DNA from 3 places in the Actinomadura sp. 21ATH genome. Region 1 is predicted to be linked to each of the others. Evidence: riboswitches for the same ligand, from Rfam matches in the RefSeq annotation. Region 1 holds a riboswitch; each other region holds the start of a gene.
What was found. Region 1 has a riboswitch for thiamine pyrophosphate ahead of thiC (phosphomethylpyrimidine synthase ThiC). Riboswitches for the same ligand answer to the same signal wherever they lie in the genome.
Positions count from the first base shown of each region.

Region 2: it holds a riboswitch for thiamine pyrophosphate, as region 1 does, so the genes downstream of both, ACA361_RS20675 (purine-cytosine permease family protein) here and thiC (phosphomethylpyrimidine synthase ThiC) in region 1, are expected to answer to the same signal.
Region 3: it holds a riboswitch for thiamine pyrophosphate, as region 1 does, so the genes downstream of both, thiO (glycine oxidase ThiO) here and thiC (phosphomethylpyrimidine synthase ThiC) in region 1, are expected to answer to the same signal.

Region 1 covers NZ_JBGNUR010000008.1:136,008-143,927, reverse strand. The annotation lists gene ACA361_RS23795 (sugar phosphate nucleotidyltransferase) at 1-1,417, opposite strand, end outside; gene ACA361_RS23790 (CDP-alcohol phosphatidyltransferase family protein) at 1,414-2,115, opposite strand; gene ACA361_RS23785 (NUDIX hydrolase) at 2,197-2,718, shown strand; gene ACA361_RS23780 (sensor histidine kinase) at 2,697-3,851, opposite strand; TPP riboswitch at 4,137-4,250, shown strand; gene thiC (phosphomethylpyrimidine synthase ThiC) at 4,245-5,990, shown strand; gene ACA361_RS23770 (RNA polymerase sigma factor) at 6,174-6,743, shown strand; gene ACA361_RS23765 (maleylpyruvate isomerase family mycothiol-dependent enzyme) at 6,793-7,776, shown strand; gene ACA361_RS23760 (DUF4331 domain-containing protein) at 7,913-7,920, shown strand, end outside.
Region 2 covers NZ_JBGNUR010000006.1:242,795-250,714, forward strand. The annotation lists gene ACA361_RS20645 (XRE family transcriptional regulator) at 68-1,357, opposite strand; gene ACA361_RS20650 (hypothetical protein) at 1,572-1,871, shown strand; gene ACA361_RS20655 (dihydrofolate reductase family protein) at 3,028-3,621, shown strand; gene ACA361_RS20660 (Fpg/Nei family DNA glycosylase) at 3,705-4,568, shown strand; gene ACA361_RS20665 (SSI family serine proteinase inhibitor) at 4,578-4,991, opposite strand; gene ACA361_RS20670 (rhodanese-like domain-containing protein) at 5,083-5,415, shown strand; TPP riboswitch at 5,435-5,551, shown strand; gene ACA361_RS20675 (purine-cytosine permease family protein) at 5,546-6,943, shown strand; gene ACA361_RS20680 (PAS domain-containing protein) at 7,067-7,920, shown strand, end outside.
Region 3 covers NZ_JBGNUR010000004.1:387,195-395,114, forward strand. The annotation lists gene pknB (Stk1 family PASTA domain-containing Ser/Thr kinase) at 1-1,613, opposite strand, end outside; gene ACA361_RS16505 (DMT family transporter) at 1,720-2,712, opposite strand; gene ACA361_RS16510 (thiazole synthase) at 2,831-3,649, opposite strand; gene thiS (sulfur carrier protein ThiS) at 3,652-3,864, opposite strand; gene thiO (glycine oxidase ThiO) at 3,861-4,982, opposite strand; TPP riboswitch at 4,973-5,086, opposite strand; gene ACA361_RS16525 (NAD(P)/FAD-dependent oxidoreductase) at 5,185-6,396, shown strand; gene ACA361_RS16530 (Rv2175c family DNA-binding protein) at 6,434-6,817, shown strand; gene thiE (thiamine phosphate synthase) at 6,950-7,624, shown strand; gene ACA361_RS16540 (hypothetical protein) at 7,663-7,827, shown strand; gene ACA361_RS16545 (protein kinase) at 7,895-7,920, opposite strand, start outside.

The DNA.
Region 1 (7,920 bases):
ACAGGCCGCCCGCGCAGTCCTCCCGCGCCGTCTCGAACCGCGCCACCGGCAGCGGGCACGCCTCCAGGTCCTGGACGTCGATCGCGCTGGACGTCAGCGCGCTGATCACCGCCCGCTTCAGCGTCCGGGCCGCGCGCGAGGCGTCCCGGCCGGTCACCACCGCCGTGCCCTTCTTCAGCGTCGTCGCGTACGCGCTGGCCAGCCGCACCGCCAGCTCCGGGGTGATCTCCACGTTGATCAGCCCGGACACCCCGCGCGGGCCGAACAGGTTCCGCTGGCCGCGCGACTCCCAGATCACGCTGGTGTTGACGACCGCGCCGGCCTCGATGGTCTTGAACGGGTAGACCTTGACCTGGCTGGAGACGTACGCCTCGGCCTCGATCACGCACTCGTCCCCGACGACCGCGCCCTCCTCCACCCGGGCGCCCGCCATGATGTCGGTGTTCTTGCCGATCACGCAGCCGCGCAGGTTGGTGGACGGCGCGATGAACACGTTGTCGTGCACGATCGCGCGGTGCAGGAACGCGCCCTCCTTCACCACCACGTTGCTGCCCAGCACGGTGAACTCGCGCAGTTCCACGCCCGCCTCGACCTTGGCGTAGTCGCCGACGTACAGCGGGCCCTTCAGCACCGCCTCGGCGTCCACCTCGGCGCCCTCGGCCACCCACACGCCCGGTGACAGCTCGAAGCCCTGGAGGTCGACGTCGACGAGGCCCGACAGCATGTCGGCCTGGGCCTTCATGTAGCTGGCGTGGGTGCCGACGTCCTCCCAGTAGCAGTCGGCGACGTACCCGTACAGCGGCGCGCCCTCCGCCAGCAGCTTGGGGAACACCTCCCCGGACCAGTCGACCGAGCGGCCCTTCTCGACATGGTCGAGGACCTCCGGCTCCATGATGTAGATGCCGGTGTTGACGGTGTCGGAGAACACCTGGCCCCAGGTCGGCTTCTCCAGGAAGCGCTGGATGCGGCCCTCGTCGTCGACGATGATGATCCCGAACTCCAGCGGGTTGGGGACCCGCTTGAGCCCGATGGTGACCAGCGCCCCGTTCTCGCGGTGGAAGCGCACCATGTCGGTCAGGTCGATGTCGGTCAGCGCGTCCCCGGAGATCACCAGGAAGCGGTCGTCGCGCAGCGCCTCCGCCGCGTTCTTGACGCTGCCCGCCGTCCCCAGCGGGATCTCCTCGGTGGCGTAGCTCAGCGACATGCCGAGTTCCTCGCCGTCCCCGAAGTAGTTGCGGATCAGCGCGGCCAGGAACTGGACGGTCACCACGGTCTCGTCGAACCCGTGCCGCTTGAGCAGGCGCAGCACATGTTCCATGATCGGCCGGTTGACGAGCGGGAGCAGGGGCTTCGGCTGGTTGGCGGTCATCGGACGCAGCCGCGTCCCCTCACCGCCCGCCATCACAACGGCCTTCATCGCGGTGTCTCCGCTCCCTTCTGGTCGCCGGCCGACGGGTCGGGATCGGGGTGGGGGCCGCGGGGCGGATCGGGCGGCGGCTCCGGCGGCCCGGCGCGGTGCGCCAGGACGAGCCGGCGGGTCTGCGCCCAGTACAGGAGCGCCGCCCACCAGTACAGGGCCGTGCCCCAGATGGCGAACGACCAGCCGATGACCCGGGCGCCGGTGGCCACCGGGCCGTCGTGCCCGCCGAGCAGCAGCAGCGGGAACGCGTACAGCAGGCACAGCGTGGCCGCCTTGCCGATGAAGTGCACCGGCAGGGTCCCCCCGTACCCGAGCCGGCGCATGATCGGCACGATCGGCGTGATCGCGACCTCCCGGCCAACCAGCAGCACCACCAGCCACAGCGGGATGATGTCCCGGACCGTCAGGCCGACCAGCGTCGCCAGGATGTAGAGCCGGTCGGCCGCCGGGTCCAGCACCACGCCGAGCCGGCTGGTCTGGTTCAGCATCCGGGCGAGCTTGCCGTCCAGCCAGTCCGACAGCCCCGCCGCCACCAGCAGGCCGAGCGCCCACCAGTCGGCCTCGACCAGCACCAGCCACAGGAAGAGCGGAACCCCCAGCAGCCGCGCGAAACTCAGCGCGTTCGGCACCGTCCAGATCCGGCCGGACACCCCGGCCGGGCCGGGCTCCGGTGACCTGTCGACATCAGGGCTCACTGACGCGATCGCCTCCCCTATCCCCCAATGACCATGACCCTATCGTCAGGGTTGGTAAAGCCCGCCGATAGCCTGCGGGCCATGCGATGGACCCTGCACGGCGAGCGGTACGTCTACCGGAGCCCCTGGATGGACCTGTGCCTGGCCGACGTCGAGCTGCCCGACGGGCGCCGCTTCGACCACCATCTCCTGCGGGTCCGTAACGCCGCCGGCGTGGTCGCCGTCGACGGCCGCGGCCGCGCGCTGCTGATCTGGCGGCACCGCTTCATCACCGACCGGTGGGGCTGGGAGATCCCCGGCGGCCGCGTCGAGGAGGGCGAGGACCCGGCCGCGGCCGCGGCCCGCGAGCTGCTGGAGGAGACCGGCTGGCGGGCCGGCGCGCTGGAGCACCTGCTGGACGTGCGCGCCTCCCCCGGCGTGCACGACGGCGTCCACCACCTCTACCGCGCCGACGGCGCCGAGCACGTGGGCGACCCCACCGACGTGGAGGCCGAGCGGATCGAGTGGGTGCCGCTGGCCGGCGTCCCGGAGCTGGCCGCGCGCGGCGAGATCGGCTCCTCGTCCAGCCTGGCCGCCCTGCTCTACCTGGCGTCCGCGCGCTGACCGGCGCCCAGCGGCAGCACGGCCGCCACCGTGAAACCGCCGCGCGCGCCCGGGCCCGCCTCGACCGTCCCCCCGACGCTGCGGGCGCGTTCGGTCATCCCGACGATCCCGAACCCGCCGTCCCCGCCCGCGGGGCCGCGGCCGTTATCGGCCACCGTGACCCGCAGGCCGCCGTCCGCCCGCACCAGTGACACCTCGACGGCCGTCGCGCGGGCGTGCTTGACCACGTTGGTCAGCGCCTCCTGGACGATCCGGTACGCCACGATCCCGGCCTCGGGCGACTCGCGGCCCTCGCCGCGCTCGGTGAGCACCGCGTCCAGCCCGGCCGCCCGCGCCGCCTCCACCAGCTCGGCGATCCCGGCCGCGCCCGGCGGCACCGCGCGCGGCCCGGGCTCCGGCCCCGCCTCGCGCAGCACCTGGAGCGTGGCCCGCAGCTCGGTGCGGGCGTCGCGGCAGGTGGCGGCGATGCCGTCCAGGGTGTCCGCCAGCTCCGCCCGGTCCACCGGGCCGTCCCGCCGCACCAGGTGCGCCGCCGCGCCCGCCCGCACGCCGACGACCGTGATGCTGTGCGCGAGCAGGTCGTGCAGGTCCCGCGCGATCCGCAGCCGCTCCTCGGCGACCCGGCGCCTGGCCTCCTCCTCGCGCGTCCGCTCGGCCCGTTCCGCCCGGTCGGTGATCGCCGCCATCCGTGCCTTGTGGACGCGCCAGCCCTGCACGCCGACCACCACCGCGACGATGGCCTCGACCACGCCGATCTGCTCGAGCCCGCTCCGCCCGCTCGCCCCCATCGCGAAGATCACCGCGCAGGCGGCCAGCAGCGCCGCGGTGCCGAGCAGGACCGTCAGCACCCGCCGTCCCAGCACCGCGAACGAGAACAGCGCGAACACCTCGGCCGGCGCCACGGCGTGGTGCTGGTACTGGAGCAGGTGGAACGGCAGCGCCAGCGCCACCACGAACGCCAGCGCGACCCCGGGGCGGCGCCGCCGCCACGCCAGCGGCACGTGCGCCACCACGAGCATCAGCGCCCCGGCGGGGTCCAGCGCCCGCACGCCCGGCCACCGCGCCGCCGCCCCCACCGCGACCGCCGCCAGCCCCGCGGCGGCCAGGGCGTCCAGCCCCCGGCCTCTGGTCATCACCCGCCCCAGTCTGCCGCAGCCCCGCCCGGCCCGGGGACACACCCTCCCCCGAGGTCTCCGAGGACCGGCACGCCCTCCGCCGCGACGACCTGCTCGCCGACGTGACCGCCGGGCGGCTGAACGCCGCGCTGCTGCTGGACACCGGCGACGCCCTGGGAGACCTCGCCACCGTCCCCGTCCGGCCGGGGACGGGGAGCGGATCAGCGGTCGGGCCCGCCGGTGACGGCGCGGCCTCGCGGCACCCTGGATGGACGGCGCCGGCCGGTACGGGTTACGTTGATCAAGACAGATCGCGGGGGCCCGGCGAACCGGGCTGAGATAGCGGCTGGGACGGCCGCTGACCGCTGGAACCTGACCGGGTAATGCCGGCGTAGGGAGAGATCAGGTCACATGGGAAAGACCGTGGTTTCACATGCCCGCAAGACCTACCTGCAGGGGTCCGCGCCCGATGTGCGGGTGCCGATGCGGGAGGTGCCGCTGACGGACGGCGGCGCGGTGGTGCTGTACGACACGTCCGGGCCGTACACCGACCCCGCCTACGAGGCGGACGTGCGGCGCGGGCTGCCGGCGCTGCGCGGGGCGTGGATCGCCGGGCGCGGGGACACCGAGGAGTACGAGGGCCGCGCGGTGCGGCCGGAGGACGACGGCCGATCCGGGCGCGGGGCGGCCGATCCGATGCGGGAGCGGGCGGCGTTCGCGGAGCGCCGGCCGCGCCGGGCGGCGTCCGGAGAGCCGGTGACGCAGCGGGCGTACGCGCGGCGCGGCGAGATCACGCCGGAGATGGAGTTCGCGGCGCTGCGCGAGGGCGTCGAGCCGGAGTTCGTGCGGGCCGAGCTGGCCGCCGGGCGGGCGGTGCTGCCAGCGAACGTGAACCATCCCGAGATCGAGCCGATGGTCATCGGGCGCAACTTCCTGGTGAAGGTCAACGCGAACATCGGGAACAGCGCGGTGGCCTCGTCGATCGAGGACGAGGTCGAGAAGATGACGTGGGCGACCCGGTGGGGCGCCGACACGATCATGGATCTGTCGACCGGGAGGGACATCCACACGACGCGGGAGTGGATCCTGCGGAACTCGCCCGTCCCGGTCGGGACGGTCCCGCTGTACCAGGCGGTGGAGAAGGTCGGCGGGGACCCGGCGGAGCTGACGTACGAGGTCTTCCGCGACACCGTGGTCGAGCAGGCCGAGCAGGGCGTGGACTACATGACCGTGCACGCCGGGGTGCTGCTGCGGTACGTGCCGCTGACGGCGCGCCGCAAGACCGGGATCGTGTCGCGGGGCGGATCGATCATGGCGGCCTGGTGCCTGGCGCACCATGAGGAGAACTTCCTCTACACGCACTTCCGGGAGCTGTGCGAGATCTTCGCCGCGTACGACATCACCTGGTCGCTCGGCGACGGGCTGCGGCCTGGGTCGATCGCCGACGCCAACGACGAGGCGCAGTTCGCGGAGCTGCGCACGCAGGGCGAGCTGACGCGGATCGCGGCGGAGTACGGCAACCAGGTGATGAACGAGGGTCCCGGCCACGTCCCGATGCACAAGATCAAGGAGAACGTGGACCTGCAGCAGGAGCTGTGCGGCGGGGCGCCGTTCTACACGCTCGGGCCGCTGACCACCGACATCGCGCCGGGGTACGACCACATCACCTCGGCGATCGGCGCCGCGATGATCGGCTGGCACGGCACCGCGATGCTCTGCTACGTCACGCCGAAGGAGCATCTGGGGCTGCCGGACCGCGAGGACGTGAAGGCGGGCATGATCGCGTACAAGATCGCCGCGCATGCCGCCGACCTGGCCAAGGGGCATCCGGGGGCGCAGGCGTGGGACGACGCGCTGTCGGACGCGCGGTTCGAGTTCCGCTGGGAGGACCAGTTCAACCTGGCGCTGGACCCGGAGACGGCGCGCTCGTTCCATGACGAGACGCTGCCGGCCGCGCCGGCCAAGACCGCGCACTTCTGCTCGATGTGCGGGCCGCACTTCTGCGCGATGAAGATCACGCAGGACGTCCGCCGCTACGCCGGCGAGCGCGGGCTGGCGGAGGAGGCGGCACTGGAGGCGGGGATGCGCGACAAGGCGGCCGAGTTCACCGGCTCGGGCGGCCGGATCTACCTTCCGGTGACCGGTTCCGGCGACTGACCGGTTTTCTGGGACCCCTCACAAAAGGACCGCTCACCGGCGGTGATGCCGTAACGGGCGGCGCCGCTCCCCGGACCGTCTCGCGGGACGCCTACGCGAACGGGCGCGATCGGGAGAAGATGGGGCGGCGCCGCCCGGTGCGGCGCGCGGACCGGCGGACGGTCAGGACGGGTGGTGGTGCCGGTGGACGCGCCTGGACCTGCGCTCGCCCGCGACCGGGAGCTGCGCGCCCGGCTCGCCGCCGGCGACGAGGGCGCGCTGGGCGAGGCGTACGACCTGTACTCCCCGCTGGTGTACGGGCTGGCCCGGCGGGTGACCGGCGACGCCGACGCCGCCGGGGACGTGACGCAGGAGGTCTTCGTCTCGCTGTGGGAGCGGCCGCTGGCGTTCGATCCGGAGCGCGGCACGCTGCGCACCTGGCTGGCGACGCTGGCGCACCGGCGGGCGGTCGACTGGGTGCGCAAGGAGAGCCGGCACCGGCGGCCGCCGCCGATCGTGGAGCGGGAGGGCAACGGGCGGCCCTCGATCGAGGAGCACGTGATCGAGGGAGAGCTGGCGAGCGGGGTGCGGCGCGGGCTGCACGCGCTGCCGCCGCCGCTGCGGGAGGTCCTGGAGCTCGCCTACTACCAGGGCCTCACGTACCGCGAGGTGGCGGTGGCGCTGGGCATCCCGGAGGGCACCGCGAAGTCCCGGATCCGCAGCGCGCTGGCGCGGCTGGCGCGGGATCTGGAACGCGAAGGGCTCACCTCGTGAACGCTGGCGGTGCGGGCGCGCGCGGCGTACTTTCGGGAGGAGGCCGGGCATGAGCGAGGGAGGACATCCCGACATGGACACGGCACTCGCCGCCTGGGCCGTCGGCGCCTGCCCCGCGGACGAGGCCGCCCGGATCGGCGAGCACGTGGCGTCGTGCGCGGCCTGCGCCCGGGCGGCCGACCGGTTGAACGCCACCGCCGGCACGCTCGCGGAGGCCGTCCGGGAGGCTCCGCCGCCCGCGCTGCGCGCGGCGGTGCTGGCCGCCGCGCGGCGGCGCCGGCCGGGGCTCCCGGCCCGGCTCACCGAGGCGTACGCGCGGCAGGTCGCCGGCATGGACGCGCTGCTCTCCTCCCTCACGCCCGCCGAGTGGCGGGCGCCCGTGCCCGCGCTCGGGCCGGTGCCGAAGTACGGCTCCGTCCGCGAGGTCGTGGGGCATCTGGCGCGCAACGACGCGGCGTTCGCCGGGGACCTCGGCCTCGCCCGGGGCGAGCGCGCCGCGGCGGGCGCGCGCGCCGGGTGGCACGCGCAGGCCGACGCCCTCGTGCGGGGCGTCACCGCGGACGCGGGCCTGCTCGACCGGGAGACGTCGCTGGCGGGCGCGGCCCCGGTCCCGGCCACCGGGCGCACGGCGCTGGTGCAGCGGGCGTTCGAGACGTGGACGCACGCCGACGACATCCGCGCGGTGGTGGGGCGGCCGCCCGAGCCGCCGCCGGGCGAGCATCTGCGGCTGATCGTCGAGATGGCCGTGCCGCTGCTGCCGCGGGCGCTGCGCGCGGCCGGCCGGGCGCGTCCGGGGCGCACCGCCCGGCTCCGCCTCACCGGCGCGGTCTCCGGCGAGTGGACGGTCCCGCTCGCGCCGGGCGCCGCTCCGGCCGCGGGCCGTCCCGGCGTGACCGTCACCGCGGACGCCGAGGAGTTCTGCCGGCTGCTGGCCAACCGCCGCCGCCCGGAGGCGTTCCCGCACGTCGCCGACGGTGATCCGGCGCTGGCCGCGGACCTCCTCCGCGCCGCCGCCACGCTCGGCTGCGACTGAGACGCGCGCCGGGCGCGCCGGGTTGGATAGTGGCCCCATGCGGCCAGGGGTCCATCCGTGCCGCCGTGCCGTTCCGAAGGCGAGACGGATGCGGTGCCGAGCAGGGGCACCGCCGACCCGCACGAAGGACGCAGCGATGTCACG
Region 2 (7,920 bases), on a different contig from region 1:
ATCAGACGGCGGCCGTTACGGCGCGCACCTCTCGGGCCGCTGGGGCGCGTCAGCGTGCGGGGGACGGTCAGGCGGCGGCCGTGATGGCGCGTACCTCTCGGGCCGCCGGGAGCGTGCGGGCCTTCTCGGGGAGGGCCTGGAGGGCCTGCCCGGCAATGCGCCGCCGGGCCGGGCTGACAGGGTTGCCGTGCAGCATCGTCAGCAGCTGGTCGAGGCCGGTGTCCACGTCCCGCTCCTTCACGAGCCCCATCGCCCGGATCATGTGGAGGTTGGCGACGGGCCCCAACGTTCCGGGGCTGCTGTGAGCGAGCGCGGCGCTGAGGGCGCGTTCGGCCCGCGGGTCCTTGATCAGGGTGTAGACGTACGCCTCGTTCCAGTGCACGTTGGCCTCCTTCCACCCGTAGAGGCCCGGATCGAGCTTCTCGGAGACCTCGTTCATCATCCCTAGCGCCTCATGCGCGGAGCGCACGTCCTTCCGGATGGCGGCCAGGCCGGCACGTGCCGCATGGACCCGGGGCACGCCTGGAGAAGGGGTGCCGTTGGCGATCGTCAACGCTTCGGCGGCAAGGTCTTCGATGACGTCCGGCGGAGCCGAAGCCCAGAACGCCTCCTGGATTTCGCGTCCACGCACCCAGACTCGGAGATCGCGGTCGCCGGACGCGTCGGCGGCCCGGCGTGCGGTGTTCCAGGCCATGCGGGCGCCGCGCCGGTCGCCGATGTCGCCCACCTCGGTGGCGAGCAGCCCACCCAAGGTGGCGCTGATGCGGAGGAGGTCCTGTCGCGGTGCCCCGTCCCGATTGAGGAGTTCCCCCACGGCGATCATGTCGGCGGCCAGGTCATTGATCAGCGCGCCTACCGGCTGCTTGTCGATCAGGTTGCGGTATTCGATAACGGTGCGTTCCCAGCCCGCGACGTCGACGGATGAGCCGAGGGCGCGCTCCACACCGGAGAGGGCCTGTTCGAGGACGCCTGGCGGGATGGTGGTTCCGGCGCCCAGCGCAGCGAACATTTGTAGCGCGGTACGGCGTTTCACTTCATCGTCCCAATCGTCGGGAAAAGGACCCGAAGGTACGGTACCCATCGGCGCGATGGACGCATCCCCGGCCGCGAATAGATCTTCTTCGGACCGGCCCAGGACATCGCAGTACGCGCGGCGGTATTTGTGGCCGGGTACGTGAATGCCGCGTTCCCACTTCTTGATCATGTCCGCCAGCGTGCCGACATGGGGGAACGCGGGGAGGTCGAGTCGAGCGGCGGCGTTGATCAGGAGCCGCGCCATCTCGTTCCTTGGCCAGTACGGGGCAGCGGTTCGTGCCGTTTGCAGACGCGCTCCGATGATCACGCTTTTGGCGGACATGTCGTACACCTCTCGCCAAGGAAGGTGGGGGTCACCCCCTTGTCGCCCCCTTCTCACCCCCTGATTGTCCCCTAGAAATGCGGTGCGTGACGGGGATTTACTGACGGTCACGGAAGGGCGGGAGTCGCGTTCCGTCCCAGAAAACAAGGCGGCCCCGGCCGGTGCGCTAACACCGGGACCCGGGGCCTTGATCCGACAGCTGGAGGTCGGACCCGTGACCGATCGTAGAACCGATGCCGATCCGCTCGCAGCGCTTGGGGCATTCCTGACCGCCTGCGGGTTCCTCGCCGAGCCGGCCACAGACGGCTTGAGAGTGGTGAACCCGCAGGCTCTGGGATGCTGCGGCCTGATCGCGGACACCATCAGCCTCCGCCCTGACGCCCACGGCGGTCCCGGCGTGTTGTGGACGTCCTGGGGCGAGCCCGTCGGCCCCGCCACGCGGATCACCGACGCTGCGCTGATCGTGATGGCGTACCTCAGCACGCCCGTCCAGAACCGGGTGGCGGGCCGATGACCGCCGTCACGCCGCCCTGGACGGCGGCTTACCTGGACCCTGAACGAGCCACGGCCGAGCTGTGTCGCCGCTTCCCGGGCGTGTGCACCTGGTACGGCGAGTACACCGGCTCCTGGTGGGCCATGGTCCGCGACCGGCGCGGGCACCACCGCCTGCTCGAAGCGGCCACACCGGCCGACCTGAGCCGGGCGCTGTCGGAAGTGTTGGAGGGCCCGGCCCTACAGCCAGACGGGGCAGCACGCACCACGGCTCAGGCAGGCCGTCACGTCCCGGCGCCTGCCGCACCCCGTACGCCTTCGCCGCCCGGCGCTCCGGCGCGCACGACCTTCGGGCCTCGCGCGGACCAGCACACTCCCGCGCCTGCTTCGTCTCGTACGCCTTCATCTCCCGAAGCGGTGGGTGGGACCCGCGCAGGCCAGCACACCCCCATGCCCACCTCGTCTCGTACGCCTTCGCCGTCCGGGCCTACGGCGCGCATGACGTCCGGGCTTCGCGCGGACGGGCACTTCCCCGCGCCCGCCTCGTCTCGTACGCCTTCGTCGCCTGGCGCTTCGGCGCGAATGACGTCCGGGCTTCGCGCGGACGGGCACTTCCCCGCGCCCGCCTCGTCTCGTACGCCTTCGTCGCCTGGCGCTTCGGCGCGAATGACGTCCGGGCTTCGCGCGGACGGGCACATCTCCGCGCCCGCCTCGCCTTGTACGCCATCGACGGCTGGTGCGGCCGTATCCGGCGTGGACGGGCCTCCCGCGGACTGGCGCGGCGTCGTGCCTGCTCCGTTCCGTTCCGCTTCGGCCCGGGGGCCCTCGCAGGATGCGGGGGCGGGGGCCGTCGTGGGCGGGCGCGTCGCTGTTCTCGTCCCGCCGCGCACGTTTCCGCAGGACGGTGTGGGGTCGGGGCACGCCGCTGGGACTGCGGCGGGTCGGCATGCTCCCGTGCCTGTCCCTCCTCGTACGCCTCAGCGGTCACCACAGAGGGCTGCCGTGGGGCGTCGGCGAGTGGTTCGCCGGGGCAGGTGGCAGCGCTGCCGGTCGCTGCTCCGGAGGCTGCTCGATCTGTGAGTAAGACCGCCTCTGGGCCGCCGCGCGGGCGATGATTCCGCGCGGGCCGCGCGGTCTGCTTCTGTGACGGCCGTGGAACGCGGGGAAAGGTCGAGGGCATGGGCAAGGTGTTCGTGGCGGCGACGGTGTCGCTGGACGGGTTCATCGCCGACGAGAACGACGGCGTGGGGCCGCTGTTCGACTGGTACGGGAACGGAGAGGTCGCGGTGACCATGGGCGACCCCGACCGGGTCTTCCACGTGAGCCCGGCCAGCGCCGGCTTCATCCGGGAGACGGCGGGCGGGGTCCGCGCGGCCGTGATCGGGCGGCGGCTGTTCGACATCACCAACGGGTGGAACGGCGTCCCGGCCGCCGGGGAGCACGTCTTCGTGGTCACCCATGAGCCGCCGGCGGCCTGGCCGTTCCCGGACGCGCCGTTCACGTTCGTCACCGGCGGCGTCGGCGCCGCGATCGAGAAGGCCCGCGCGGCGGCCGGCGACGGGGACGTGTCGGTCACGGCCGGGGAGATCGGCGCGCAGGCCATCGCGGCCGGGCTGGTCGACGAGGTCCACATGAGCGTGGCGCCGGTCCTGTTCGGGAGCGGGAAGCGCTACTTCGGGACGTTCGACGGCGCGTACAGGATGCTGGAGGACCCACGGATCGTCGAGGGTGACCGGGTCCTGCACCTCGTCTACCCGGTCCGCAGGACCTGATCGGGGTCAGGGCGGCCGTGCCGGGCGAACGGGGTTTGACCTGGGGGGATTCGGGTGTCGGTCGCGTCGCCGATACTTGAGGCATGCCTGAACTTCCAGAGGTCGAGTCGCTGGCCGGGTTCCTGCGGGAGCACGCGGTCGGGAGTGTGGTCGCGCGGGTCGACGTGCTCGCGATCTCGGCCCTGAAGACGTACGACCCGCCGGTCACGGCACTGGGCGGGCTGACCGTCACGGGGGTCGAGCGGTACGGGAAGTTCCTCGACGTGGACGTCGACGGGCTGCATCTCGTGATCCATCTGGCGCGGGCCGGGTGGCTGCGCTGGCGGGAGGAGATGCCGCTGCGGCCGGCGCGGCCGGGCGGCAAGAACCCGCTGGCGCTGCGCGTGCACCTGGACGGCGGGGCCGGGTTCGACCTGACGGAGGCGGGGACGAAGAAGGGCCTCGCGGTCTACGTCGTACGGGATCCGCGGGAGGTGCCCGGCGTGGCGGGGCTGGGCCCGGACCCGCTGGCGGAGTCGTTTACCGCCGGGACGCTCGCGGAGATCGTCAGGGGGCGGCGGACGCAGATCAAGGGGCTTCTCCGCGACCAGAAGGTGATCGCCGGGATCGGGAACGCCTACTCCGACGAGGTGCTGCACGCCGCGCGGATGTCCCCGTTCAAGATCGCCTCATCGCTGACCGAGGCGGAGATCGGGGAGCTGTACGAGGCGATCCGCGCCACGCTCGCGGACGCGGTGGAGCGGGCCCGCGGCGTCGCGGCGCGGGACCTCAAGGGCGAGAAGAAGTCCGGGCTGCGGGTGCACGGGCGTACGGGGCAGGCGTGCCCGGTGTGCGGGGACACGATCAGGGAGGTGTCGTTCGCCGACTCCTCGCTTCAGTACTGCCCGACCTGCCAGACGGGCGGCAAGCCTCTGGCGGACCGGCGGATGTCGCGGCTGCTCAAGTGACGCCGCCGGTCAGCGGACCTTGGGGACGTCGCCGAAGAGCGGCGCGACCTTGGTCCACCGGTTCAGCTCGCAGCCGTCGTCGCGGGTGAACTTGGCGCTGACCCGCTCGTTCTTCCAGGTGCCCTTGACCGTGGCGATCTCCGGGCCGCCGTAGATCTTGGTGCACATCTGGTTCGCCGGAACGGGCTGGAACGGGGCCTGCGCCTTCCCGAGGGCGGCGCACGCCTGCTCGGCCTTCGGGTGGTCGCCGCCCGCGGGGTCGCAGGTCAGCGTCCATTTCTTGGCGGGGGCCTGGGCCGACGCCTTGACCTCGATCGTCAGGCTGTCCTTGCCCGAGGGCTGGACGGAGGTGGTGGCGGAGGGCTTGTCCGCGGAAGGGCTCTGGGCCTGTTCCTCGCCGCAGGCCGCCAATGACAGGATCATGGCTAGGCCGGGCGTCGTGAAAAGGAGCGTCCGATACCGCATGCGTGATTCGACGCGGGCGGGGTCCGCGCGGTTCCATGGAGGTGTGATGATTTTCGGGGACGACGTCCCGGCGGTCGACGCGAAGGACGTTCCGCAGGACGCGTACCTGCTGGACGTTCGGGAGCAGGACGAGTGGGACGCGGGGCACGCGCCCGGGGCGGTGCACATCCCGATGGGCCGGCTCAGCGACCGGGCCGGTGAGGTCCCGCGCGACCAGGAGGTCTTCGTGGTGTGCCGGTCGGGCGCCCGCTCGGCGCAGGTGACGGTGGCGCTCAACCAGGCCGGCTGGCTGGCGAAGAACGTCGACGGGGGCATGAAGCGCTGGGTCGAGACCGGCCGGCCGATGGAGAGCGCCACGGGGGCCGAACCCTACGTCGCCTGAGGGTTATGATCGGGTTTGACCGATCGACCGCGGGAGCTCGGGCCATGCCGGGCTGAGAGGGCGGCTTAACGCGGCGCCGCCGACCGCATGAACCTGTCCGGGTAATGCCGGCGTAGGGAGTGTGCGTCCCGTGACGTCCGATGTTCAGTCGCGCCCTCGTGCAGAGGTCCCGTTCACGCTCGACGAGCCGGCCCCGAAGGTGCTGGGCTTCTGGGACCAGAGCGCCTTCTGGGCGAACCTCGGGGTCAGCCTCTTCGCGTTCTCCGGCGCGTACACCGTGCTCGCCCCCGACGAGAACGGCCGGCCGACGCTGTCGATCATGGCCGGGATCGTGGCCATGGCGGTCGGGACCGCGCTGGGCGGGCTGATGCTCGGCCTGGCCGCGGCGCCCGGCGCGCGGACCGGGCAGCCGGCGATGGTGCTGCTGCGCGGGCTGTTCGGGGCGCGGCTGTCGTACGTGCCGACCGTCCTCAACATCGCCCAGCTGATCGGCTGGGGCACGTTCGAGCTGATCGTGATCGCGGACGCGGCGACCGCGCTGTGGGACGGGATCCCGCGCTGGGCGTACGTGATCGCCGCCGGTGTGCTGACGACCGTGCTGACGATCTGGCCGCTGGGATCGGTGCGGATGCTGCGCCGGTACGTGACCGCCGCCGTGATGGTCGCGCTGGTCTACTTCTACGTCCAGCTTCTCCGCGAGCCGCTGCCCGACCTGACCGAGGGCTCCTGGGGCGGCTTCTGGATCGGCGCCGACGCGGCGCTCGCGGTGTCGATCTCGTGGGTGCCGGTCGCGGCCGACTACACGCGGCACGCGCGGTCGGCCAAGGGCGCCTTCGGCGCGGCGGCCGTCGGGTACTCGGTGACGCAGATCATCGCGTACGTGCTGGGGCTGCTGGCGCTGGCCCTGGTCGCGGGCGACTCCGGGAAGGTCTTCGACCCGTTCCTCGGCGTCACGCTCGGCGTGCTGTTCTTCGCGGTGTTCGTCCTGCGCGAGGCGGACCAGTCGTTCGCGAACGTCTACTCCACCGCCGTCTCCATCCAGAACCTCGTGCCGCGCGCCGACCGCAGGGTCCTGACGATCGCGCTCGGCGCCGGGATCACCGGGCTGGCGCTGCTGCTGAACATCGGGGACTACGCCGCGTTCCTGTCGCTGATCGGGTCGGTGTTCGTGCCGATGCTGGGCGTCCTGGCCGCCGACTTCTACCTCGGCCGGGGCCGCTGGCGGGCCGCGACCGGCAAGGCGGACGCGGCCCGGCTCGGCTGGGACGTCTCGCGCCGGGCCCCCGCCCGCTGGGGCATGATCGCGGCCTGGGCGATCGGGTTCACGGCGTACCAGCTGATCTACCCGGGCGCGGTGAGCTGGTGGGCGGCGTTCTGGAAGGACGTGCAGGGCCTGCTCGGCTTCACCCCGCAGGGCTGGATGAGCGCCTCGCTGCTGTCGTTCCTGATCGCCGGGCTCGCCGCGGTGGCGATCGGGCGGCTCGGCGGCGCCGCCGGGCGCCGCCGTTCGCCGCGTGACGCGGAGTGACCCGCCGGTTTCCTGGCGCTGACGTGGTGTTCTTCCGGTAAAGGCCCCCCTATCGTGGGAACCTTTCCAGGGTGGTTGCCCGGCGGCGCCCGGAGGCTCGGTGGCACGATGACAGGCGTGCGGATGGACGTTCACGACCCGATCGCCCGTGCCGTCATCGAATGCGCCGCGGACGCGATCGTGGCCGTCGACGACGGCCTGCGGGTCACGGTGTGGAACCCGGCGGCCGAGCGGATGTTCGGCTGGACCGCCGACGAGCTGCTCGGCCGGGTGCTGCCGATCGTCCCGGACGAGCTCAAGGCCGAGCACAACGCCGTGCAGGAGCGGCTGCTGACCCGGCGCTCCGGCGACGGCGGCCAGATCTCGATCGCGACCCGCCGGTTCCACCGCGACGGGCGGCTGATCGACGTGCGGATCGACAACAGCCTGCTCCAGTCGCGCGACGGCGAGCCGCTCGGCTGGGTCGGGGTCTACCACCCGGTCGAGGAGGACGAGGTCGCGCAGCACCACATGGCCGAGCGGGCCCGGCTGGTGCGCCGCCTGAACGACATCGTCGCCGACCTGAACGCCGAGCTCGACCTGGGCGTCGTGCTCGACCGGATCACCGCCGCGCTGATCGAGCTGACCGGCGCGGACGCGGGCGGGTTCGTCCGGATCGAGGGCGACCGGCTGCGGCTGGTGAACGTGTCCGGGCTGCCCCAGCGCATGCTCGGCACCACCGCCGACCTGCGGTCCAGCCTGGTCGGCGAGCTGATGCGGTCCGGCAAGACGGTCAAGCTGGCCACCGGCGCGCGGCGGCTCGACGACCTGATCTGGTCCGAGCTGGACGGCCTGCACACGGTCGCGCTCGGGCTTTCGTTCCTGCAGAACAGGCCGTACGGCGCCCTGTACGCCCTGTTCTCCGGCCGCAAGATCGGCCACACCGAGCTGGAGCTGCTGGAACTGCTCGCCGGGCATGCCGGGGTCGCGGTGGGCAA
Region 3 (7,920 bases), on a different contig from region 1:
CGCCTGCTCTCCTCGCGGCGCTTCTCGACCTTGACGTCGAGGCCCATGGAGCGCAGCTGGTTCTGGGCCTCGTCGCCGTTGCGGCCGAGGAGCGACGGCATCGACATGCCGCTGCTGACGACGATCTTCACGGGGTCGTCGGGGGACTGCGTCTCGCCGGCCTGCGGGTCGGTGCGCATGACCTTGTCCTTGGCGACCGTCTGGGACGGCGAGGTGCTGACCTGGCCGGCCCGGAAGCCCTTCTCCTGGAGGATCCGCCTGGCCTCGTCCACCGGCTTGCCGGTGACGTCGGGGACCTCCTTGGGCGTCAGGCCCTTGGACGGGGTCAGGGTGACCGTTCCGCCCTCGGTGATCCGGGCTCCGGGGCCGGGGTCGGACGCGGCGACGCCGCCCTTGCGGACGCGGTCGCTGTAGGCGGGTTCGGCGACCTGGACGTCGAGGCCGCCGGCCTCCAACTGGTCGCGCACCTCGGCCACCGGCTTGCCGATGATCTGCTCGGGGACGTGGTCGTACTGGCCGGAGGTCTGGTACCAGATGGCCCAGCCGAGGACGATCGCCGCGACCGCCCCGATGGCGATGAGCGTGTAGCGGCCGGTGAGGGCGCGCACGGTGCGCTCGCCGGCGGACGGGCGGGGCGGCGGGCCGGCGTCGCGGGGGAGGGTGAGGACGTCCTCGTACACCCGGGTGCCGCTGTGGGCGGCGGGTTCCATGACGGCGGTGCGGCCCGGCGCGGGCGCGGCGGCCTGGAGGCGCTCGTCGATGTCGCGCGGCAGGCCGGCGTGGACCTCGGCGACCTCGCCGAGGAAGGCGTTGGCGTCCTGGGGGCGGTACGCGGGGTCCTTGGCGGTCGCCCGCTCGACCAGGGCGTCCACCGGGTGGGGGAGGCCGGGGGCGAGCGTGGACGGCGGCGGCACCCGGTCGTTGACGTGCTTGTAGGCGACGGCCAGGGGGGTGTCGCCCTGGTGCGGCAGCTCGCCGGTGAGCAGCTCGAACAGCAGGATGCCGGCGGCGTAGACGTCCGAGCGGACGTCGGCGCTGCCCGACAGCACCTGCTCGGGGGCGAGGTAGCCGACGGTGCCGATGATCATGCCGGTCTTGGTCATGCCGCTGGCGGTCTCGGCGCGGGCCAGCCCGAAGTCGGCGACCTTGACCTGGCCGTCCTGGTCGATCAGGACGTTCTCGGGCTTGACGTCGCGGTGGACGAGGCCGGCCCGGTGGGCGGCGCCCAGCGCGGCCAGCACCGGCTGCATGATCTCCAGTGCGGCGCGCGGGCCCAGCCGGCCGCGCTCGGCCAGCAGGTCGCGCAGGGTGCGCCCGCGCACGTACTCCATCACGAGGAAGACGTGCTCGCCGTCGGTGCGCTGGTCGTAGACCGCGACGACGTTGGGGTTGGAGAGCGCCGCGGCGGCCTTGGCCTCGCCGATGAAGCGGCGGACGAAGTCCTCGTCGGAGGCGAGCCCGGCGTGCATCACCTTGATCGCCACGGTGCGGTCGAGCCGGATGTCGCGGGCCACGTAGACCGTCGCCATCCCGCCGCGGGCGATCCGGGACTCGATGCGGTAGCGCCCGTCGAGCACCTGCCCGACGAGTGGATCAGCGACCGTAGTGTCCATCAGAGCGAGTGTAAAGGCCTTCCCGGACGGAACCCATCAGCCCGGAGGATGACCTCTCCGGGTGATCTTCGGCGGCGGGGCCGGGCCTTGCTCAGGCCGCCGGACCCTATGGTACGGGTTCTTTCCCGGCCTGTACGGGTTCCGCCCCAGAAGTCGGGACGGCCGCGACCGGGGCCGGGGCGGCCGGGACGGGGGCGCGGCCCCGGCGGCGCGAGACGGCGACACCGGCCAGGCAGAGCAGGCCGCCGGCGAGAGTGAGGGTGCCGGGGACCTCGTCCAGCAGGACCCACGACATCCCGACCACCAGGGCGGGCGCGGCGTAGGTCGTGGCGCCCATCTTCCCGGCCGAGGTGCGGGCCAGCGCGTACGCCCAGGTGGTGAACGCGATCGAGGTCGGGAAGACGCCCAGGTAGATCATGTTCAGCGTGGAGCCGAACGAGGCGTCGGCGGCCTGGGAGACCAGCTGCCCGGCGAACGGCAGGCAGGTCAGCGCGCCGATCGCGCATCCCCAGGTGGTGACCTGGAGCGCCGAGCCGTGCCGGAGGGCGGGCTTCTGGCTGAGCACGCCCGCCGCGTACGTCACGGCCGCGACCAGGCACAGCAGGACGCCCAGCAGCGGCGACCGGCCCTCGCCGGACATGGAGAGGCCGACCACGACCGCGCCCGCGAACGACACCGCCATCCCGGCCAGCAGCGCGGGCGGGAAGCCCTCCTTGAGCAGCCAGCCGCCGAACAGGGCGATCAGCAGCGGGCCGATGTTGACCACCATCGCGGCGGTGCCGGCGTCGACCAGCTGCTCGCCCCAGTTGAGGGCGACCATGTACGCGCCGAACCACAGCACGCCGGAGGCGGCGATGCCGGGCCACGCGCCGCGCGGCGGCAGGCCCTCGCGGCGGATCAGGCAGAACGCGGCGAGCGTGACCGTGCCGGCCAGCAGCCGGCCGAGGGCGAGGGCGCCGGGCCCGTAGTCCTCGCCCGCGCTGCGGATGGCCACGAACGCCGACGCCCACAGGACGACCGTGACGGTCGCGGCGGCCACGGCGAGCCGCTGGGCCCGCCGCCCTGGTCCGGCCGGCACGGCCTCTTCTTGCTGGATCATGCGCTGAACCTTAGGTACGGATCGTTTCGACGGACACCGAACGATCGCCCGTGGTTGCGCTTCAGGTCCAGTTAAATCTGCTACAACCGTGGCTGTAGCGTTGCTTAACGCTCGCGGTTCAGGTGCTGAGGCCCTCCCAGGGCGAGGACGCCTGCGCGTACTTGCGCCGCGGGATGCGCCCGGCCAGCCGCGCCAGCCGCCCGGCCTCGACGGCGTGCCGCATCGCGGCGGCCATCCGGGCCGGCGACTGGGCCCGCGTCACGGCGGTCGCCAGCAGCACCGCGTCGCAGCCCAGCTCCATCGCCAGCGCGGCGTCGCTGGCCGTGCCGAGGCCGGCGTCCAGGATGACCGGGACGCCCGCCCGCTCGACGATCAGCTCGATGTTGTGCGGGTTGCGGATGCCGAGGCCGGAGCCGATGGGGGAGCCCAGCGGCATGACGGCCGCGCAGCCGATCTGCTCCAGGCGGCGGGCCAGCACCGGGTCGTCGTTGGTGTACGGGAGCACGGTGAACCCGTCGTCCACGAGCTGCTCGGCGGCCTCGACCAGCTCGATCGGGTCCGGGAGCAGGGTGTGCTCGTCGGCGATGACCTCCAGCTTCACCCAGTCCGTGCCGAGCGCCTCGCGGGCCAGCTTGGCGGTGAGCACGGCCTCGCCCGCGGTGAAGCAGCCGGCGGTGTTGGGCAGCACGCGGATGCCGCACTCGCGCAGGACGTCCAGCACCGAGCCGCGCGCCGACGGGTCGACCCGCCGCATCGCGACCGTGGTGAGGGCGGTGCCGGACGCGGTCAGGGCCTCGCGCAGCACGCTCATGCTGGGCGCCCCGCCGGTCCCCATGATCAGCCGGGAGCCGACCTCCTCGCCCGCGATGACCAGCGGGCCGTCCGCCGCGCCGCCCGAGGTGCCGCCGGGAACGCCGGTGCCGTCGGTGCCGTTCATGTTCAACCTCCCTGCACGGCGGTCAGCACCTCGAGCCGATCCGCCTCCTTCAGCGTCGTCGCCTCCCACTGCGAGCGCCGGACGACCTCGTCGTTCAGCGCGGCCGCCAGCCCGGCCTCGGCCGGGCCGGACCGCCCGGTGTAGCCGGCCACCGCGGCCGCCACGCTGGTGCCGGCGGGCAGCTCGCGCGGCTCGCCGTTGATGATGATCTTCATGCCGTCTCCGTCAGGCGGTCGGGGGTGAAGGGGCGGCCGACGTCCGGCACGGTGCCGTCCAGCAGCACCTCGGCCAGGATGTCGCCGCTCACGGGGGTGAGCAGGATGCCGTTGCGGAAGTGGCCCGTCCCGAGGACGAGGCCGGGCAGCGCGGTGGGGCCCATCACGGGGGCGTTGTCGGGCGAGCCGGGCCGCAGCCCCGCCGTCACCTCGGCGAACTCCAGCTCGGTGATGCCGGGCAGCAGCTCGCGGGCGTCGCGCAGCAGCTCCCACAGCCCGCCGGCGGTGACGCGGGTGTCGAAGCCCATCTCCTCCTGGGTGGCGCCGAGGACGATCTCGCCGTCGGCGCGCGGCACGAGGTAGACCGACGAGCCCTTCACCAGCCCGCGGGTGGCGCGCCGCAGGAACGGCACGCGGGTGCGGAGCCGGATCACCTGGCCCTTGACGGGGCGGACCGGTGGAACGGTCCCGGGCGGCAGCCCCTCCAGGTCGCCCGACCAGGGGCCGGCGGCCAGCAGCACCCTGTCCGCGCGGACCTCGGACCCGTCGTCGAGCCGGACGCCCGCGGCGGCGTCGTGCTCCACCAGCAGCGCGGCGGCCTTCCGGCGGACGAGCCGCACGCCGTGCTTCTCCGCGGCGGCCAGCAGCGCCGGGGCCAGCCGCCGGGGGTCGATCGAGCCGTCCTCGGGGGCGAGCAGGCCGCCGCGGACGCCGGGCGCCAGCATCGGCTCCAGCCTGCGGCACTCGCGCCCGTTCAGGGCCTCGGCGGGGATGCCGAGCGACTCCTGGAAGCGCCGCAGGTCGTCCAGGTGCCTGAGGTCGTCGGCGTCGAACGCGACCTCGATGATGCCGTCGGTGCGGTAACCGGTGCCGAGCCCGGTGAGCTCCTCCAGCTCGGCGACGAACGCGCCGTACCGGTCGCGGGAGGCGAGCCCGAGGCGCAGCAGCGGCTCCTCGCCGTAGGTCAGCTCGCTGACGGGGGTCAGCATGCCCGCCGCGACGGCGGAGGCCCCGCTCGCGGGGGCCGGGTCGATCAGGGTGACGGCGGCGCCGCGGGCGGCGGTGCGCCACGCGGCGGCCAGCCCGACGACGCCCGCGCCGATGATGGCGATGTCCAATCCTCGCTCCCTTCGCCGGCATGATCCGGATCAGGTTCCAGCGGTCGGCGGCCCGGTCAGCCGCCCTCTCAGCCCGGTCGGACCGGGCTCCCGCGCTCCTTGCACCCCCACCATACGTCCGCCCGCGACCGGGATGATATTGGTCACCCGTCTGGACACCTGTCTGGTCTGCGTCCGGGCCCGCCGACTAGGGTTGACGGCCATGGAGAGCGTGATCGTGGTGGGCGGCGGGCTGGGCGGCGTGCGCGCCGTCGAGGCCCTGCGCGGCAAGGGGTACGAGGGCGAGCTGACCCTGCTGTCGGCCGAGCGGCACCGGCCGTACGACCGGCCGCCGCTGTCGAAGGCCGTGCTGGCGGGGGAGAGCGACGACACGACGGTCGACGCCGACTGGGACGCCCTGCGCGCGCGGCTGCTGCTCGGCGAGCGCGCCACCGGCCTGCGGCTCGCTCCCGGCGGCGGCGGGACGGTCGCCACCGCGGCCGGCGACCTGCCGTTCGACGGCCTCGTCATCGCCACCGGCGCCACCCCGGTCACGCTGCCCGGCGACGGCCCGCAGCACGTCGTCCGGACCATCGACGACGCCCGCGCGCTGCGCGGCCGGCTCACCGCGGGCGCCCGGGTGGTGATCGTCGGAGCCGGCTGGATCGGCGCCGAGGTCGCCACCACGGCCGCGAAGAAGGGCTGCGCGGTGACGGTCGTCGAGGCCGCCGACACCCCGCTCGCCAACGCGGTCGGCCCCGAGGTCGGCGCCCTGACCGTCCCCTGGTACGCCGAGGCGGGCGTCGAGCTGCGCACCGGCGTCAAGGTCGCCGCGGTCGAGCCCGGCGGCCTGCTGCTGGCGGGCGGCGAGCGGATCGACGCCGACGAGGTCGTGGTGGGCATCGGCGTCCGGCCGGATCTCGGCTGGCTGGACGGCTCCGGCGTCCTGGTCGACCGCGGGGTCGTGACCGACGCCTCGTTCCGCGTCTCCACCGGCGGCGAGGACGGCCCGTACCGGCGGGACGTGGTCGCGGTCGGCGACTGCGCCGCCTGGTGGTCCGCCCGGTTCGGGCGGCGGCTGCTCGTCGAGCACTGGGACACCGCGCTGAACGCCCCCGCCGTCGCCGCCGCGACGCTCCTCGGCGAGGACGGGGCGTACGACGCCGTCCCGTACTTCTGGTCCGAGCAGTTCGGGCGGATGGTGCAGTACGTCGGCCACCACCCCGTCGCCGAGCGCATGGTGCGCCGGGGCGACCCGGCGGGCGCCAAGTGGGCCGTCTGCTGGCTCACCGGCGACCGGCTGGAGGCGATCCTCACGGTCGGCGCCCCCCGCGACATGGTCCAGGCCAAGCGGCTCATCGCCAACCGCACCCCCGTCGACGCCGCCGCGCTCGCCGACCCCTCGGTGCCGGTACGGGACGCCGCCCGGCCGTGAGGGTTTGAGCGTCGTGGGGGCGTGGTAGCAAGGGGGCGTGACGCAACTGCACGCAACCGTAGAAAGCGCTCTCGACCCCCACACCGACGCCCTCGCCGGGGAGTGGCTCTCCCTCCCGGAGGCGACCGCGCGGCTCGGTATCAAGCCCGGCCGGATCAAGCAGCTCCTCAACGAGCGCAAGCTGCTGTCGGTCCGCCGCGAGGGGAAGCCGATGGTGCCCGCCGCCTTCATCCAGGACGGGCAGGTCATCAAGGGCCTCTCCGGCACGCTCACGCTGCTGTCGGACGCGGGTTTCGACGACGTCGAGACCCTGCGGTGGCTGTTCACCGCCGACGACACGCTGCCGGGGACGCCCGTCCAGGCGCTCAGCGAGAACCGGGGGACGGAGGTCCGCCGGCGCGCCCAGGCACTGGCGTTCTGAGCCTTTCCCGGCCGGGGCCACCCCGGTAAGGCCCGGCCGGACGCACGTGACAGGATTGCGGGGCCGCCCGCGGCGGCCGCCCGCCGCGCGCGGTCCCGCGATCGGCACGCCAGGAAGGAACCCGCCCCCACCGTGTCCAGGCACCTGCTCTCCGACCGGGCCGTGGCCCTGCGCGCCCGGCTCGACCGGGCCCGTCTCTACCTCTGCACGGACGCGCGCGAGCGGCAGGGCGACCTTCCCGAGTTCCTCGACGCCGCCCTCGCCGGCGGCGTCGACATCGTCCAGCTCCGCCAGAAGGGCCTCGAGGCCCGGCAGGAGATGGAGTACCTGCGGGTGTTCCGCGCCGCCTGCGAGCGGCACGGCGCCCTCCTCGCCGTCAACGACCGCGCCGACATCGCGCACGCCGTCCACGCCGACGTCCTGCACCTCGGCCAGGACGACCTGCCGGTCGCCGCGGCCCGCGCGATCGTCGGCGAGGACATCCTGATCGGCCGCTCGACGCACGCCGACGAGCAGGCCGCGGCCGCCGCGGCCGAGCCCGGCGTCGACTACTTCTGCGCCGGCCCGGTCTGGCCCACCCCGACCAAGCCCGGCCGCGCGGCGCCCGGCGTCAAGCTGCTGCGGTACGTGGCGGCCCAGCGCGAGAGCCGCCCCTGGTTCGCGATCGGCGGCATCGACGAGGGCAACCTGGACGAGGTCCTGGACGCCGGCGCGCACCGCATCGTGGTGGTCCGGGCGATCACCGAGGCGGCCGACCCGCGCGCCGCCGCCCGGTCACTCTCCCGACGCCTCCGCGACGCCTCCTGACGCACCGATCACCGGCCCGGATGGCCGACAATGGGGGCATGAGCCAGGGACCCGACGACGAGCGCCCGGTGGATCTGTCGGACGACGACATGGAGATCCTGCCGGACCAGACCTCCGACGACACCGACACCGGCTGGGGCGAGTGGCGCGGCGGCGGTGACGACGACGACCGGCTGATCGAGGACCGGCCGCCGCACTGGTGAGCCCCGCGGGGCCTGGGCGGCCTTGGCGGCCCCGGAGTTCTCGGAGTTCTCGGAGGTCTCGGAAGCCTCAGAAGAGGACGCCGACCACGAACC